4 regions of the Desulfopila inferna genome follow, and region 1 is predicted to be linked to each of the others. Evidence: riboswitches for the same ligand, from Rfam matches in the RefSeq annotation. Region 1 holds a riboswitch; each other region holds the start of a gene.
What was found. Region 1 has a riboswitch for cobalamin ahead of thiC (phosphomethylpyrimidine synthase ThiC). Riboswitches for the same ligand answer to the same signal wherever they lie in the genome.
Positions count from the first base shown of each region.

Region 2: linked by a shared signal. The riboswitch ahead of JWG88_RS05385 (DUF4019 domain-containing protein) and the one ahead of thiC (phosphomethylpyrimidine synthase ThiC) in region 1 are both predicted to bind cobalamin.
Region 3: linked by a shared signal. The riboswitch ahead of JWG88_RS09415 (TonB-dependent receptor) and the one ahead of thiC (phosphomethylpyrimidine synthase ThiC) in region 1 are both predicted to bind cobalamin.
Region 4: linked by a shared signal. The riboswitch ahead of JWG88_RS05400 (hypothetical protein) and the one ahead of thiC (phosphomethylpyrimidine synthase ThiC) in region 1 are both predicted to bind cobalamin.

Region 1 is NZ_JAFFQE010000001.1:21,210-24,333, reverse strand. Features, by position in the region: gene JWG88_RS00085 (ABC transporter ATP-binding protein) at 1-228, shown strand, start outside; gene thiC (phosphomethylpyrimidine synthase ThiC) at 231-1,553, opposite strand; cobalamin riboswitch at 1,646-1,859, opposite strand; gene uvrC (excinuclease ABC subunit UvrC) at 2,041-3,124, shown strand, end outside.
Region 2 is NZ_JAFFQE010000002.1:303,202-306,325, forward strand. Features, by position in the region: gene JWG88_RS05375 (GNAT family N-acetyltransferase) at 1-503, opposite strand, end outside; tRNA gene JWG88_RS05380 (tRNA-Pro) at 824-901, opposite strand; cobalamin riboswitch at 1,142-1,329, shown strand; gene JWG88_RS05385 (DUF4019 domain-containing protein) at 1,448-1,867, shown strand; gene JWG88_RS05390 (sirohydrochlorin cobaltochelatase) at 1,935-2,924, shown strand.
Region 3 is NZ_JAFFQE010000003.1:262,707-265,830, forward strand. Features, by position in the region: gene JWG88_RS09415 (TonB-dependent receptor) at 1-1,376, opposite strand, end outside; cobalamin riboswitch at 1,514-1,746, opposite strand; gene JWG88_RS09420 (hypothetical protein) at 2,075-2,803, shown strand; gene JWG88_RS09425 (ASKHA domain-containing protein) at 2,873-3,124, shown strand, end outside.
Region 4 is NZ_JAFFQE010000002.1:306,621-309,744, reverse strand. Features, by position in the region: gene JWG88_RS05405 (ABC transporter substrate-binding protein) at 1-717, opposite strand, end outside; gene JWG88_RS05400 (hypothetical protein) at 726-1,691, opposite strand; cobalamin riboswitch at 1,784-1,961, opposite strand; gene JWG88_RS05395 (MFS transporter) at 2,201-3,124, opposite strand, start outside.

The DNA of each region.
Region 1 (3,124 bases):
GACATGACGATCCAGGCGCAAATAATCAAATTACTGCAAGGCCTGCAGGATAAATACAACATGACGTATCTTTTTATTTCACATGATCTCAGAGTAGTTCGAGCTCTTGCCGATCAGGTGGTGGTCATGCAGCATGGCAATATTGTCGAGGCAGGTCCTGCCGCGGAAGTTTTTTCCGCTCCCCGGCAGGAGTATACCAAAAAGCTGTTCAATGCCGCCCTGGCCTGATATCAGTCCTGAACGTTACGACACTTTTCTAAACTGATATCATCCTTGAAGAGCGATATGCCTCTCTCCATTGCACAAAAATCCCCGCACATAGTACATGTGCTGGTATTTTCCGGAGTCCTGCTGCGCCTTACCTCTTCGGCTTTTTCCGGAAACATCAGCAGCTGAAAATGCTCCTTCCAGTCGGTATCACGCCGGGCCAGGGCCACTTTTTTTTCATGGTGGCGCCTCTCCGGATATTTGGCGATATCGCCGATGCGCGCAGCAAGACGGGTAGCCCGCAACCCTTCCCGGACATCGTCTTCATTAGGCAGGGCGAGATGCTCGGCAGGCGTTATGTAGCAAATCAGGTCGGCCCCATGCCAGGCTGAGCTTGCCGCACCAATGGCCGCGGTAATATGATCATAACCGGCTCCGGAATCGGCAGGCAATGGCCCCAGGACATAATAAGGCGCCCCGCCGCTCATGGCCTTCTCCAGCATTATATTGCCTTCAATTTCGTCGAGCGGCACATGACCGGGTCCTTCCACCATCATCTGGCAACCCATATCCCTGCCGAGTTCGGCAAATTCGCAGTTTATGATCATTTCCGCCATCTGCGCCCGGTCATGGCTGTCGTGGATTGCTCCGGCGCGGATACCGTTGCCCAGGGAAAGCACTGCGTCATATTTTTTCATCAATGCACACACCCTGTCAAACTGCTCATACAGGGGATTTTCAAGGTTATTGTATTCCATCCAGGAGACCATGAAGGTGCCGCCCTTGGAGACCAGACCGCCATAGCGATAGCCCTGGTTGCGTAGCCTTTCGATGGTATATCTATTGATACCGCAATGAATTGCCATAAAGGAGATGCCGTCCTCAAGCTGCCGCTCAATCAGCTCAAAAAGATATTCGGCCTCCAGTTTATTGGGGTTGCCGTATTTTGCCGCGGTTTCGGCAAAGGCCTGATAGAGTGGAACATTTCCTACTGGGAGTGAGCAATTTGCGAGAATCTCCCGGCGTATTAAATCGAGATCTCCACCGGTCGAGAGCTCCATCAGGGTGTCAGCCTGCTCCTGTTCCGCAATTTTCGCTTTTCGCACTTCAAGATCGATATCGAAGATATCCGATGAAGTGCCGATGGAGGCATTGACTTTAGTGCGCAAGCCTTTGCCGATGCCTACAATTTTCTGCTGCGGTCTATGCGGATGCACCGGAATGACGATATGGCCATCTGCCACTCTTTGCCTGATATCCTCTGCGGCAATACCTTCCTGTTCCCCGACCGCGCTCATCTGTTCGCTGATTTTGCCTTCTTTTGCCACTTCGATCTGTGTTTTCATTGCTGTTATCCTTCTTTAAGTATGGATAGTCCGCGGGCAAAAAAAAAGTCCATGGAAGAGCTGAACTCCACCATGGACTTGTCTGGACTACAAAGTCTTTTGTCTTACAGGCAGGTCTTCTGACTTGCGGATCGTCCTCCAGCTGAACCTTCCCGTCTTCTCACCGTCAAGATGAGTGCAACAGTGGTATATACAGCTTTTGTCCCCGCTTACAGCGCCGGCCCAACGTTACGGATTTGCACCGTATTCCCTTTTCATCACCGTCGATTTTACCATCCTGGTGACACCTGCAAGATATTTATTCACTCAATACCGGAAAGATGCTTCCATGTAAAGTGGAAAAATGGTTTTCTTCATGCTGAGTAACTATTCAAGGAAAACTGCCGGTTTTGGCTTCTTGCTGAATAGTTACCAGGCTGGTTGCATTGCCGCCGTGCAATGACTATAATATTTGACCGCAAATCAAAACTTTAAAATAATTTTTCTAATGTTTTCTCAAGATCTTATCAGCTCCATACCGCATTCCCCAGGCGTCTACCTGATGCTCGATTCCAAGTCCGCGGTGCTCTATGTAGGCAAGGCCAAGGACCTGGTCAAAAGGCTTTCCTCCTACAGCCGTTTCAATGGCGGCAGCCACAGCAAAACCTCCATTATGCTCGCCCAGGTAGACAGGGTCGATACCATCATTACCCGTACCGAAAAAGAGGCCCTTATCCTCGAAGCCTCTCTGATCAAAAAACATGCGCCGAAATACAATATTATCCTTCGCGACGATAAAAATTATCCGCTGATTAAAGTCACAGTCCAGGAAAAGTGGCCACGGGTGACGATGGCGCGGCGAAGACAAAAGGACGGAGCGCGTTATTTCGGTCCGTATTCCTCTTCATCGGCCATGTGGGCAACACTGCGACTCATATCGAAACTGTTTCCGCTACGGCGCTGCAAGGGCGGAAAACTGCAAACCAGGAAACGTCCATGCCTTAATTATCAGATGGGACAATGTCTGGCGCCTTGCTCCGGTCATGCCGATCAAAAATCATATATGGATAATGTGGCCAGGATAATTATGATCCTGGAAGGAAAAAATAAAGACCTTCTTGCTACTTTGGAGAGGCAGATGAAGCAGTACTCCGCCGCCTTCGATTTCGAGCGGGCTGCCAAAAAACGGGACCAGATAAGCGCCCTTTCCCGGACCCTAGAAAAGCAGGTGGTTTCCGCCGGTCATATTTGGGACCAGGACGTTTTCGGCTTCGTCAGGGAAGATGCTGCTGTGGCCATTGCGGTGTTGATAATCAGGGGCGGCCTGATCAGCGGCAGCAGAAGTTATTTTCTGGCGGACCCCTTCGGTGATGATCAGGCTATTGTATCCCAGGTACTCAACCAGTTCTATTTTCATGGCGACAATATTCCCAAAGAGATTATCCTGCCATTTGAGGTAGCGGATATGGAACTGCTCGCTGAACGCTTTACTGAGTTGAGACAGGCAAAGACGTCAATTATCATTCCCCAGAGAGGCGATAGAACCCATCTTCTCGGCATGGCGCAAACCAATGCCGCTCAACTTTTCGAAG
Region 2 (3,124 bases), on a different contig from region 1:
CTTGCCACAAAAACTTCTTGTGGCGTTCCCTCGTGGATTAACTGAGGGCGGTTCCAAAAACCAAACCTATTGAAGTATGTAGGTAATCCCACTAGCACACAGCCTTTGCTGCTAATGGATTCCAGCAAGGCTAATCCACTGTTGATCAGCGTCGTGCCTATCCGGCGTCCTTGATATTCCGGTAGCACAGATACCGGACCAAGGCCATGCCAGTTCGTTGTTCCATCGGAAATCGTAACGGATGAAAAGGCTATATGCCCAACAATCCGCCCATCAACCTCAGACACCAGCGATATGGTCAGTGCGTCATCGGCACGGAGATCATTAATGATAAAATGCTCTGTGTTTTGGCTGAAAGAATGATCTTCAAAAGCTGCCTGTGTAACCTCGTCGATCGCCTTAATGTCTGATGGTTTTTCGCTTCTGATAATCCAGTTACTATCTTTCATAAAAAATACTAACATGTTTTCAATCACTTGCGGGTTTTCAATCATTTTCGCCATCCCGGAGCTGCAGAGGCTTGCAAACAAAGGAGTAAACTCAAATCAAGTGCCAATGAGAATTGGTTTTAGCAGTTCACGGTACAAATGTTCTTCAAAACAGAAATTCACCATTGAAGAACGCATTAAGCCGAGAAAAAACTGGGATCCTGTGAGTGTGCTAAAAATCCATCGGAAAAATGATGTTTAGCTGCGTTTCTCATGAGAGTCGCCGATCTATCCCCAATCCAGACCGGCTGCATTTCGCGCACTTATTGCACTTCAATAAAAAAAGGACCTAGAGCAAAACTCTAGATCCTTATATGTTTTTTTGTGCTATTTCGTGGTCGGGGCGGTAGGATTCGAACCTACGACCTCCTGCTCCCAAGGCAGGCGCGCTAACCAGGCTGCGCTACGCCCCGATTTATGTGAAGGTGTTAATCTGAACCAAGGATATGTACACCATCAAATTTCATTATGCAAGGGATTTATAGATATTGTCCATTACTTTTCTCAGGGGTGCTGATTTCCTGGACAATATGCTGAAACCGGACTTTACCCCCGACATGGATTACCTGACTAACATATGGCTCCAAGACATATCAATTTCCCTACACACTTCTATCCTTTTTTCGGTTGACATCGCTGCGGAATTTCTCTATTCATTAAGAAGTTTTTCAGGTGCTCCATTGTGAGTTTAAGAGGGAATCCGGTGAAAATCCGGAACGGGCCCGCCGCTGTAACCGGGGATGAACGCTGCAACGAAGTCACTGTCTGCCTGGCAGATGGGAAGGCGCAGCAAGTAAAATGAACCGGGAGTCAGAAGACCTGTCTGAAGAAATGTTTGATATCTTCGTGGCTGAAAGGTATCGATTATTCGTGGAAAAATCAGGGTATCCCCGAATCAATGAATACATTGTATTGTAATTGGTTCGGGGATTTTTTTTATTTTCTACAAAGGATCACTTATGAAAAGATACCTTCTCCTCATTTTTGCGGGCCTGCTCCTTTTTCAAAGCGGTTTTCCAATTTCGATTAAAGCATCTGAAAAGGAGGCGGTTGAGTCTGCCCTGTACTGGCTGAATCTTGTCGATCAGGGACAATATGAGGAAAGCTGGGAAGCGGCAAGCTCGCTTTTCAGGAGGAATGTTACCCGGGAGCAGTGGAGGGTGGCGGTTCAGGGAGCCAGGGAATCGCTGGGTGATATGCTGACACGTGAATTGGCATCGACAGAGGCCCACGATACATTGCCCGGTGCCCCCGACGGCCGCTACCTGATCATCTTTTTCAACTCCTCTTTTGTAGAGAAAAAAGAGGGTCGTGAAACACTAACCCTGATGGTGGAAAATGATGAGACCTGGAGAGTGTCGGGGTACTTTATCAGGTAGTGTCTGTACAACTATACCAGGCACGGGAATGACATTTCATCACCATCACCACCAGGAGAAAATTATTATGCCCAGAAGAATTCAGATTGTTGTCATTTCCGCCGTTCTGTCGCTTATGCTGTTTATCCCGGCGTTGCCGAGCCAGGCCCGGGATGCGGAAAAGCAGGACAAGACAGCTATCGTGGTGGCCAGCTTCGGTACCACGGTTCCACGAGCAGTCGAAGCCATCAACAACATTGTAGATCGGGTCGAGAAGGCCTACCCGCAAACAGAGGTAAGGATTACCTTTACCTCCAACATAATCCGCTCAATCTGGCGCAAACGCCAGATTGAGGCGCAGCAGTGGCTGGATCAGGGCATCCCGGAAGACATCCTCTATGTAAAGAATATTATCTCCACCATCGGCGATCTGCGCGAGGAGGGGTATCGCAACATCATTGTGCAGCCTACCCACATGTTTTACATGGAACAGTCTCATGACCTGAACAGTTATGTCCGCGCCCTGGGCTCTATCGAGACCATGAAGGAGCGCTGGCGACCCTTTGACTCTGTGGTAATGGGCCGACCTGCCCTGGGAATGCCGGGAGCCCGCTACAATTATCACGAAGATGTGGCCGCCGCTGTCCAGACATTGGCCGCCGATGCCCAACTGGCAGCAAGCGAAGATGCAATCCTCGTCTATATGGGCCATGGCAATCAGCACTGGTCGACGGGAATCTACGCCGACACGCAGAGGGAGATGCGCCGCGCATACCCGGATGTGGAGACTTTCATCGGTGTTGTCGAAGGACATCCGTCCCTGCAGGATGTCCTCGATCAGCTCGACGCCACCACCAGGAAGAAAATCATCATCAAACCGTTCATGATCGTGGCGGGAGATCACGCCGTCAACGATATGGCCGGAGAAGATGGGGAGTCCTGGAAATCTGTACTGGAAAAGAGCGGCTACGAGGTGCAGCCTGTCTTGCAGGGCCTTGGATCTAATGATGCTTTTGCCGATATTTTCGTCGATCACATCAGGGATACAGCCAGAGACCATAATCTGGTTGTCCAGTAGGTTTTTTAACTGAATAGACAGCCGGCACTGAAGACGATGAGGCCGCTTGACGATGGCGGCGCTTTCTGGTAACACGTTCAGTAACTATAAATTGATAGGTTGTGCCGGCTGGTTCTGTTTTAGCCTGTCTGGAACCAGCTTTAACAGCTCATCCTGTGCGAATCGGGAACGGCCCCGCCGCTGTAAAAACCCAAAAGCAG
Region 3 (3,124 bases), on a different contig from region 1:
TATGCAGAACCGTTATCTGAAAATCTATAGGTCACCCCCCCATCATATATATCTTCATCCATGGTGACTTTGTCGGAGAGCCCGTCGGTAAATGATTCGAATTCGGCACGATCATGGCGGTAACCACCGGAAACCGCCACCTTGCTGTTGAGCGATACTTCTGCATTACCATAAACTCCCATATCTTCTTTCGAGAGTTCAAACGCTGCCGAAGATGGTGCGCCAAAAAAAACAGATTCGTTGCCGATATCCTCTTTACTCTTTCTATAATCAAATCCTGCAACCAGCTTTGAATCACGACCAAAGAATTTTTCATTTATAACAATTTGCGGAGAAAGAGCCACTGTATCAATCTCAGTTTCTGCGTTATATGTCCCGCCGACAAAGGAAAAAAATGCAGTATTTTCCTTCCTCCTGGTGGAACTTTCCATTTGAAAATAGCTCGTTTCAGTGAAGAAAACCTGCGGTACAATTTGTAAATGATAATCTTTGATATCGGAGAAATCTTCAGGTGTGGTACTTGCTCTCCGTGACACTCCACTCTCTAATTCACTCAGCAATAATGATCCTGGAACCTCTGTGTCGTCTTCATGATAGCTACTGGTAAGAGCGACGTTAAAACGGTCCGAAAAAAAATAGTCAAGATTCAAACCCATATCCCTGGCGTCTGTTCCACTATTGTCTCGATATCCGTCCGATGTTCGGTAGTTGGTGCTCAGTGCGTAACTTAGGCTTTCTGTTGAACCACTGACTGCCAGCCTGGATAGAATCGTGTCGTAACTCCCTGCAACCAGACCACCTGAAAAGAGGAGCTCTTCCCCCTTTTTGGTGATGATATTGATAACTCCACCAGCGGCGTTGTCTCCATATAAAACACTTCCCCTGCCGCCATGTATAATTTCAATCCGTTCAACTCTGTTTTTAGGAATAAGAGTCCAGTCTACACCACTCAAATCAGCTTGATTGATCCGACGGCCATCAATAAGCAACAAGGTGTTCAAAGCTGCCGTTTCACCAAACCCTCTTAGGTCAACCGTTATATTGCGGCCATTGCCGGTGATATCGTTCACTACTATCCCGGGAGTGATCCGCAAGAGTTCAGGAACCGTTTCTGCTGGTGATTTTGCGATTTCCTGCGCTGTAATGACAGTTACATTGGCAGGGACAGCGGCAATCTTTTCTTCCTGTCTCGAGGCGGTAACAACGACCTTATCCATTAATGGAACTTCATCTGCCGTTGCATGAACATTTCCACTTATGAACACACCCGATAGTGAAAGAGTTGTTGCTGCAGTCATGGTGAAAAAACTACCAAAACCAAGTGTTTTTTCCTTTAAGTCCGATCCCTTCAATCCCCCAATTTTTACTTTAAACATTGTCTTTCTCCTTGATTTACAACCTTCAATTGGGGCCCGGCGAAAAAAAAATCCCCGGACCAATTCAAGAATGAATGATCCGGGGATTACCCTTTTATCGCCTGATCCGACAGCAAAATATAGTCCGCGAAATTTGCTATCTATATATCTTTCAGGTAGGTCTTCTGACTTTTCCGCCCTCTATTTGACAGCCTTCCCATGATTGGAATCCAGCTTAATTTTTGGTTGGCTGGAATTTTAGCATCACAGTGGCATATGTTATCGAGAGGGTTCCTTTCTTCAAGGTAGAATCACAGCGGCGGGTCCGTTCCCGATTTTCACGGGATTCCCGATTAAGCCCTTAAAGGGCACCTGAAATTGATTTGCATCGTAGTAATGAAAAAAACGGATGTCAACAAATATCCGCTTACTAATATCCGCTCCTCTATAACGAATGGTAAGGGAAGAATCAATCTCTTTTTTAACCCAAAGGAGTGGAGGCTTTTTACCACAGATTCTCCAGGTTTTTTCCAAATTTCCCAGCCCTTGTATTCAGAAACTCTGAGGAGCATTTTTGAGAGCTTTACGAGCATTTTTTACTATTTTATGCTAGTTTCAGATTATATCCCAGTTGTGATTATACTTGAACTTTCCAGAGGCATTTTGAATTGTATGTATTGACTGCATTCGCTAGGCAATCGTGATTTATCTCTATTAAAATGGAATATAAAATAGAACCAATTCTTGAAGGCGTCGGTGGGGTGATTTCGGGCATGAAAGCGGAGTTGTCTCTTGACAATGTAACAGCGAAACTAAGGGGAAAGCAAAACCGAGCGGCACTTGTTGAAGCAGCTTCAAAAATATTATGTACTGCTCGAGGAATATGGTGCCCCCGAATCGTTTATCGTTGGGTAGATGTCGTGCTGCAGGACAATGACACCCTACAGTTGTGTTGTAATCAATCAATGCACAAAATCAAACTTTCGTTGGGCTTTTCTGGCAAATTTTTACATCAAGCATCCAGAGCGCTTATAGGAGTTTACACAGTTGGTCAAGCTCTGGAGGAGGCAAGTGCCCAAGCATCCAGAAAAAGGCGGGTGCTGGACGCCTACTTGTATGATATTGTCAGTCTTACACTACTGGATCAGTTAAAGTACTCCGTGAACGAGATTGTCGAGTTGTACGCCCAAAAACGTGGCTGGGGAGTAAGCCCCTTTCTCAGTCCGGGATCGGTCCATGGTTGGGAGTTGGAGGATCAAGCGAATCTCTGCTCAATGCTACCGCTTGACATGATCGATGTCAGGCTGCAAGAGAATAACACGCTTATGCCGTTTAAAAGTATTTCCTTTTTAATCGGCACAGGGCCGGGATATCAAGTGAAGAAAGTCAGGGCTACCTGTGAAGTCTGTTCAAAAAGAGAGGCTTGCGAGATGCAAACAAAGGAATAAATGTCCAATCATAATATTAAAATTTTTCCCCATGGGCTAAATATACAAATTGCAGGTGGAGACAGGCTCTTGGACAGTTTGATTGAACATTCTGTTTTTCTGCGTTCCGATTGTGGTGGTAAAGGGGGCTGTGGCAAATGCCTGATCAAGATAAAACATTGCGATGGGACTCAAAAGACAACAGAGGCTTGTCAGGTGACAGTTTCCGAAGATCTCTCCATAGAAATCCCGGTAGCATCTCTGCTCTCTTCCCATATTATCGAAAAAGCTCCGGCGAATTTTCCACCTTCCTTTAGCCAATCCTTCAATAAAACGAAACAA
Region 4 (3,124 bases), on a different contig from region 1:
CTCCTTGGAATATGCGGCAATGTTGGTATTGCGGATCTGCCCGGCATCTGTTGCCACATTTCGTCCTCCGGCCTGCTCCAGGGCGAAGAGGGCGATGGAGGAGGGGGCGAAGGTTTTCATCTTGCGATGCATCGATTCAAAATAGACCCATGGTCGCTCGTCCTGAGGAATGCGGGAGACATAAGCGCCGATGGCGTCTATCCCGGCCCTGAAATGCTCTATCATATCCTCCGCGTTTTTCTGCCTGCCGCTCAGTCTGCCCAACTCCCGCCAGTAATGAAAAATTTCATCGACCGTGGTGGGCTGCAGTGAAACCACGGCAATACCGGCCTCACGCAGTTTGGCCATCAGCTGGGGATAGGAGCGTTCTATCATGGGCCGCACCAGGATGAGATCCGGACCGGCGGCAATAAACCTCTCCGGGTCCTCGCGATAGGAAAAACGCGGCTTGTCCAAGATATTGGCAGGAAAATTATCCGAGGGGGAGATGCCGATAAGTTGGTCTGCGGCGCCCATGCTGACCAGATTTTCGGTATGAGCGGAGTACAGCGATATGATGCGCTTATAGGTTTTGCCGGTATCGTTCCGAGTGGAGGCTGCCGCCGGAGCGGTGCAGAACACCAGAGAGCAGAGGATGGCAAGAAGAGCGGTTTTCCTTGATTCCCACCGGAGAATAGAGAGAGTGCGCAGCAAATGGACTGAGATTGCCGGATTCATATATTTTTTCATAACCCAAGAGTGATTTGATAATAACAGAAGCCGATAATAATCACGCATGCCGCTCTGACCAGCTGGCTCACCGCCACCAGTTCCATGGCCAGCCGAGGAGGAAAGATCCCCACATAATAGGGGAGCTGATGCCGAATCGCCCGGATGGGTGCGGCCAGGATATTGCCGGCCAGCAGGGCCAGCACCACCTCCCGAATATCCAGACTGTTGTTGGCCAGCAGAGCGCTTGCCGCGGCCAGTCCGGCTGAGAATTCTGCGGTTACATGAAGAATAACGATGCCCAGGCTCTGCGGAGGGAGCCAGCTGAGAAACCAGGCGGCGGCAAAAATTTCTTCAAGCCGGTCAAAAACATTGAAGCGGCCGAGGATATAGAAAAGGACATACGCCGGCACCAGAAACAGCGCGATCCTCTTCATTCGCTTTTTCAGTCTCTTCATACTCTTCTTTAGCGCCTCGCGCACGGTCGGCTTTTTCGCAGCCTTTTGCGGGGGGGCGGCCGGAGTTTTGGGTTTTTTCAGCAGCAGCCTGCTTATCGCCACCACCGTCAGGGTCTGCAGGAGCGCAGCCAGAAAGGTGATGCCGACATAAATTACGGCAGCTCCTTTGATGAGCGGGACGGTAAGAAAGAAAACAGTGGGCAGGTGGAGAAAATAGCGGGGCAGCGAGTTGAAAAGATTGGCGAGAATCATTTCCTTTTTCTCCAGCTTGCCCTTGTCCAGCGCTTCCGCCAGCATGGTATTGGCCGACACTCCGGAGACAAAGGCCATGGTAAAACTTGCTCCGGTAATTGCCGAAAGGTGGCCCAGGCGGATCAGAGGACGGGCCAGCGCGGCCAGATGGTTTGTCCATTTGAGCGATTCGATCAGGCTGGCTGCCACCAGGCCGAGCGCAACGAAGATGAGGATGCGCGTCAGCGGCCAGAGAAGCTGCGACCATATTTCAGCGGGCAGTAGAGTGTCCATAAATAAAAAAAATCCCGGAGCGCTTTGACACGTTCCGGGATTACCCTGATTTATCCACGAAATGGTTAGTCCCTCACCGTTCCAGGGTGAATGCGGACTTGTTGTACCAGACAGGTCTTCTGACTCTCGGTTCTTCCTCCTCTCGCGTCTTCCCACACCTGGTGCAGTGACATTGTTTGCGAGATTCGTCTCCGATTACAGCGGCGGGTCCGTTCCTGATTTGCACAGGATTCCCTATTAAGCTTGCGCATCTGATATCTATCGTTATTAAACTTGTTACCAGAAAACTCCACAACCGTCAAGCAGCCTCATCTCCTGCTTTGTGCGCAATATCTTTTCCGCCTGAACTCACCTGGGGCAATGGAGCTGGCGGTTCCGGCGACATCACTGATATAGTTGCTGAAACAGCTCCTGCACATCGGGAAATTCCGGCTGAACAAAAAAGGCTTTTAATTGTCCCGGAAGATCGGGAGAATTTTCCCGGCCGCTCATGAAGAGAGGGCATCAGGTCATGCTGAGGTCGATTCTCTGATTTTGCTATAGGCGATCAGGAAACCGATGGAAAAGAATCCGGCAAGCAGTCCCAGCAGAAAAGCCCAGGTGTAAACGCCGGTTATATCGATGGTCCACCCGCAAATTACAGGAGATATGATGGAACCGAGGCCTAAAAAGACGGTCCACAGACCGACGACGCTCCCCGTCTGGTTCCGGGGAAAGGAATCCGATGCCGCGGCCGCATACATAGGCCAGACTGCGCCATAGGCCAGCCCGTAAAGGCCGGCTGCTGCGTAAAGCGTCCCTGCAGTTCCCGCCAGCGCCATTCCCAGGCAGGCCGTTCCCATGATACTGCTGCACAGTATCATGACCTTGCCTCTGCCTATTCGGTCGGAAAGCGGCCCCAGGGTCAATTGGCCGATGACGCCCATGAGGGCGATGATTCCGACAAAGCGGGTGGAGACGGCATAATCCAAATGCAGGGATTCGGTGGCATACACCGGCAGAAAGGTAAAAGGAACAAGCACATTGAAGCCGATCAGGAGGTACGACATGCCGACCATCCAGAATCCTCTGCTGCGGAGCAGGGTTTTGTACATGATCCCCACATAGATGATGCGTTCGTGCGCGGAAACCAGGCGCTCTTCCACTGCTTCCGGATTGCGCACCAGAATCAGGTTAAGCACGGCTACCGCCATACCGAAAACCCCCATGCTTATCCAGCCCGTCCGCCAGCCGAACCCAGAAACCAGAACCGGCAGCAGCCCGCTCCACAACGGAATACCCAGGCCGATTCCGATCGAAACAACAGACAACGCTGTTCCCCGCTTGTTGTCCGGCACCCATTTCTGCACCAGGGAAGCTACCGGCGCCCAGCAGGCGGCATGGCCCAGACCGGCAATTGAAAAAAACAGACATGCCTGAGCAAATCCTGTGAC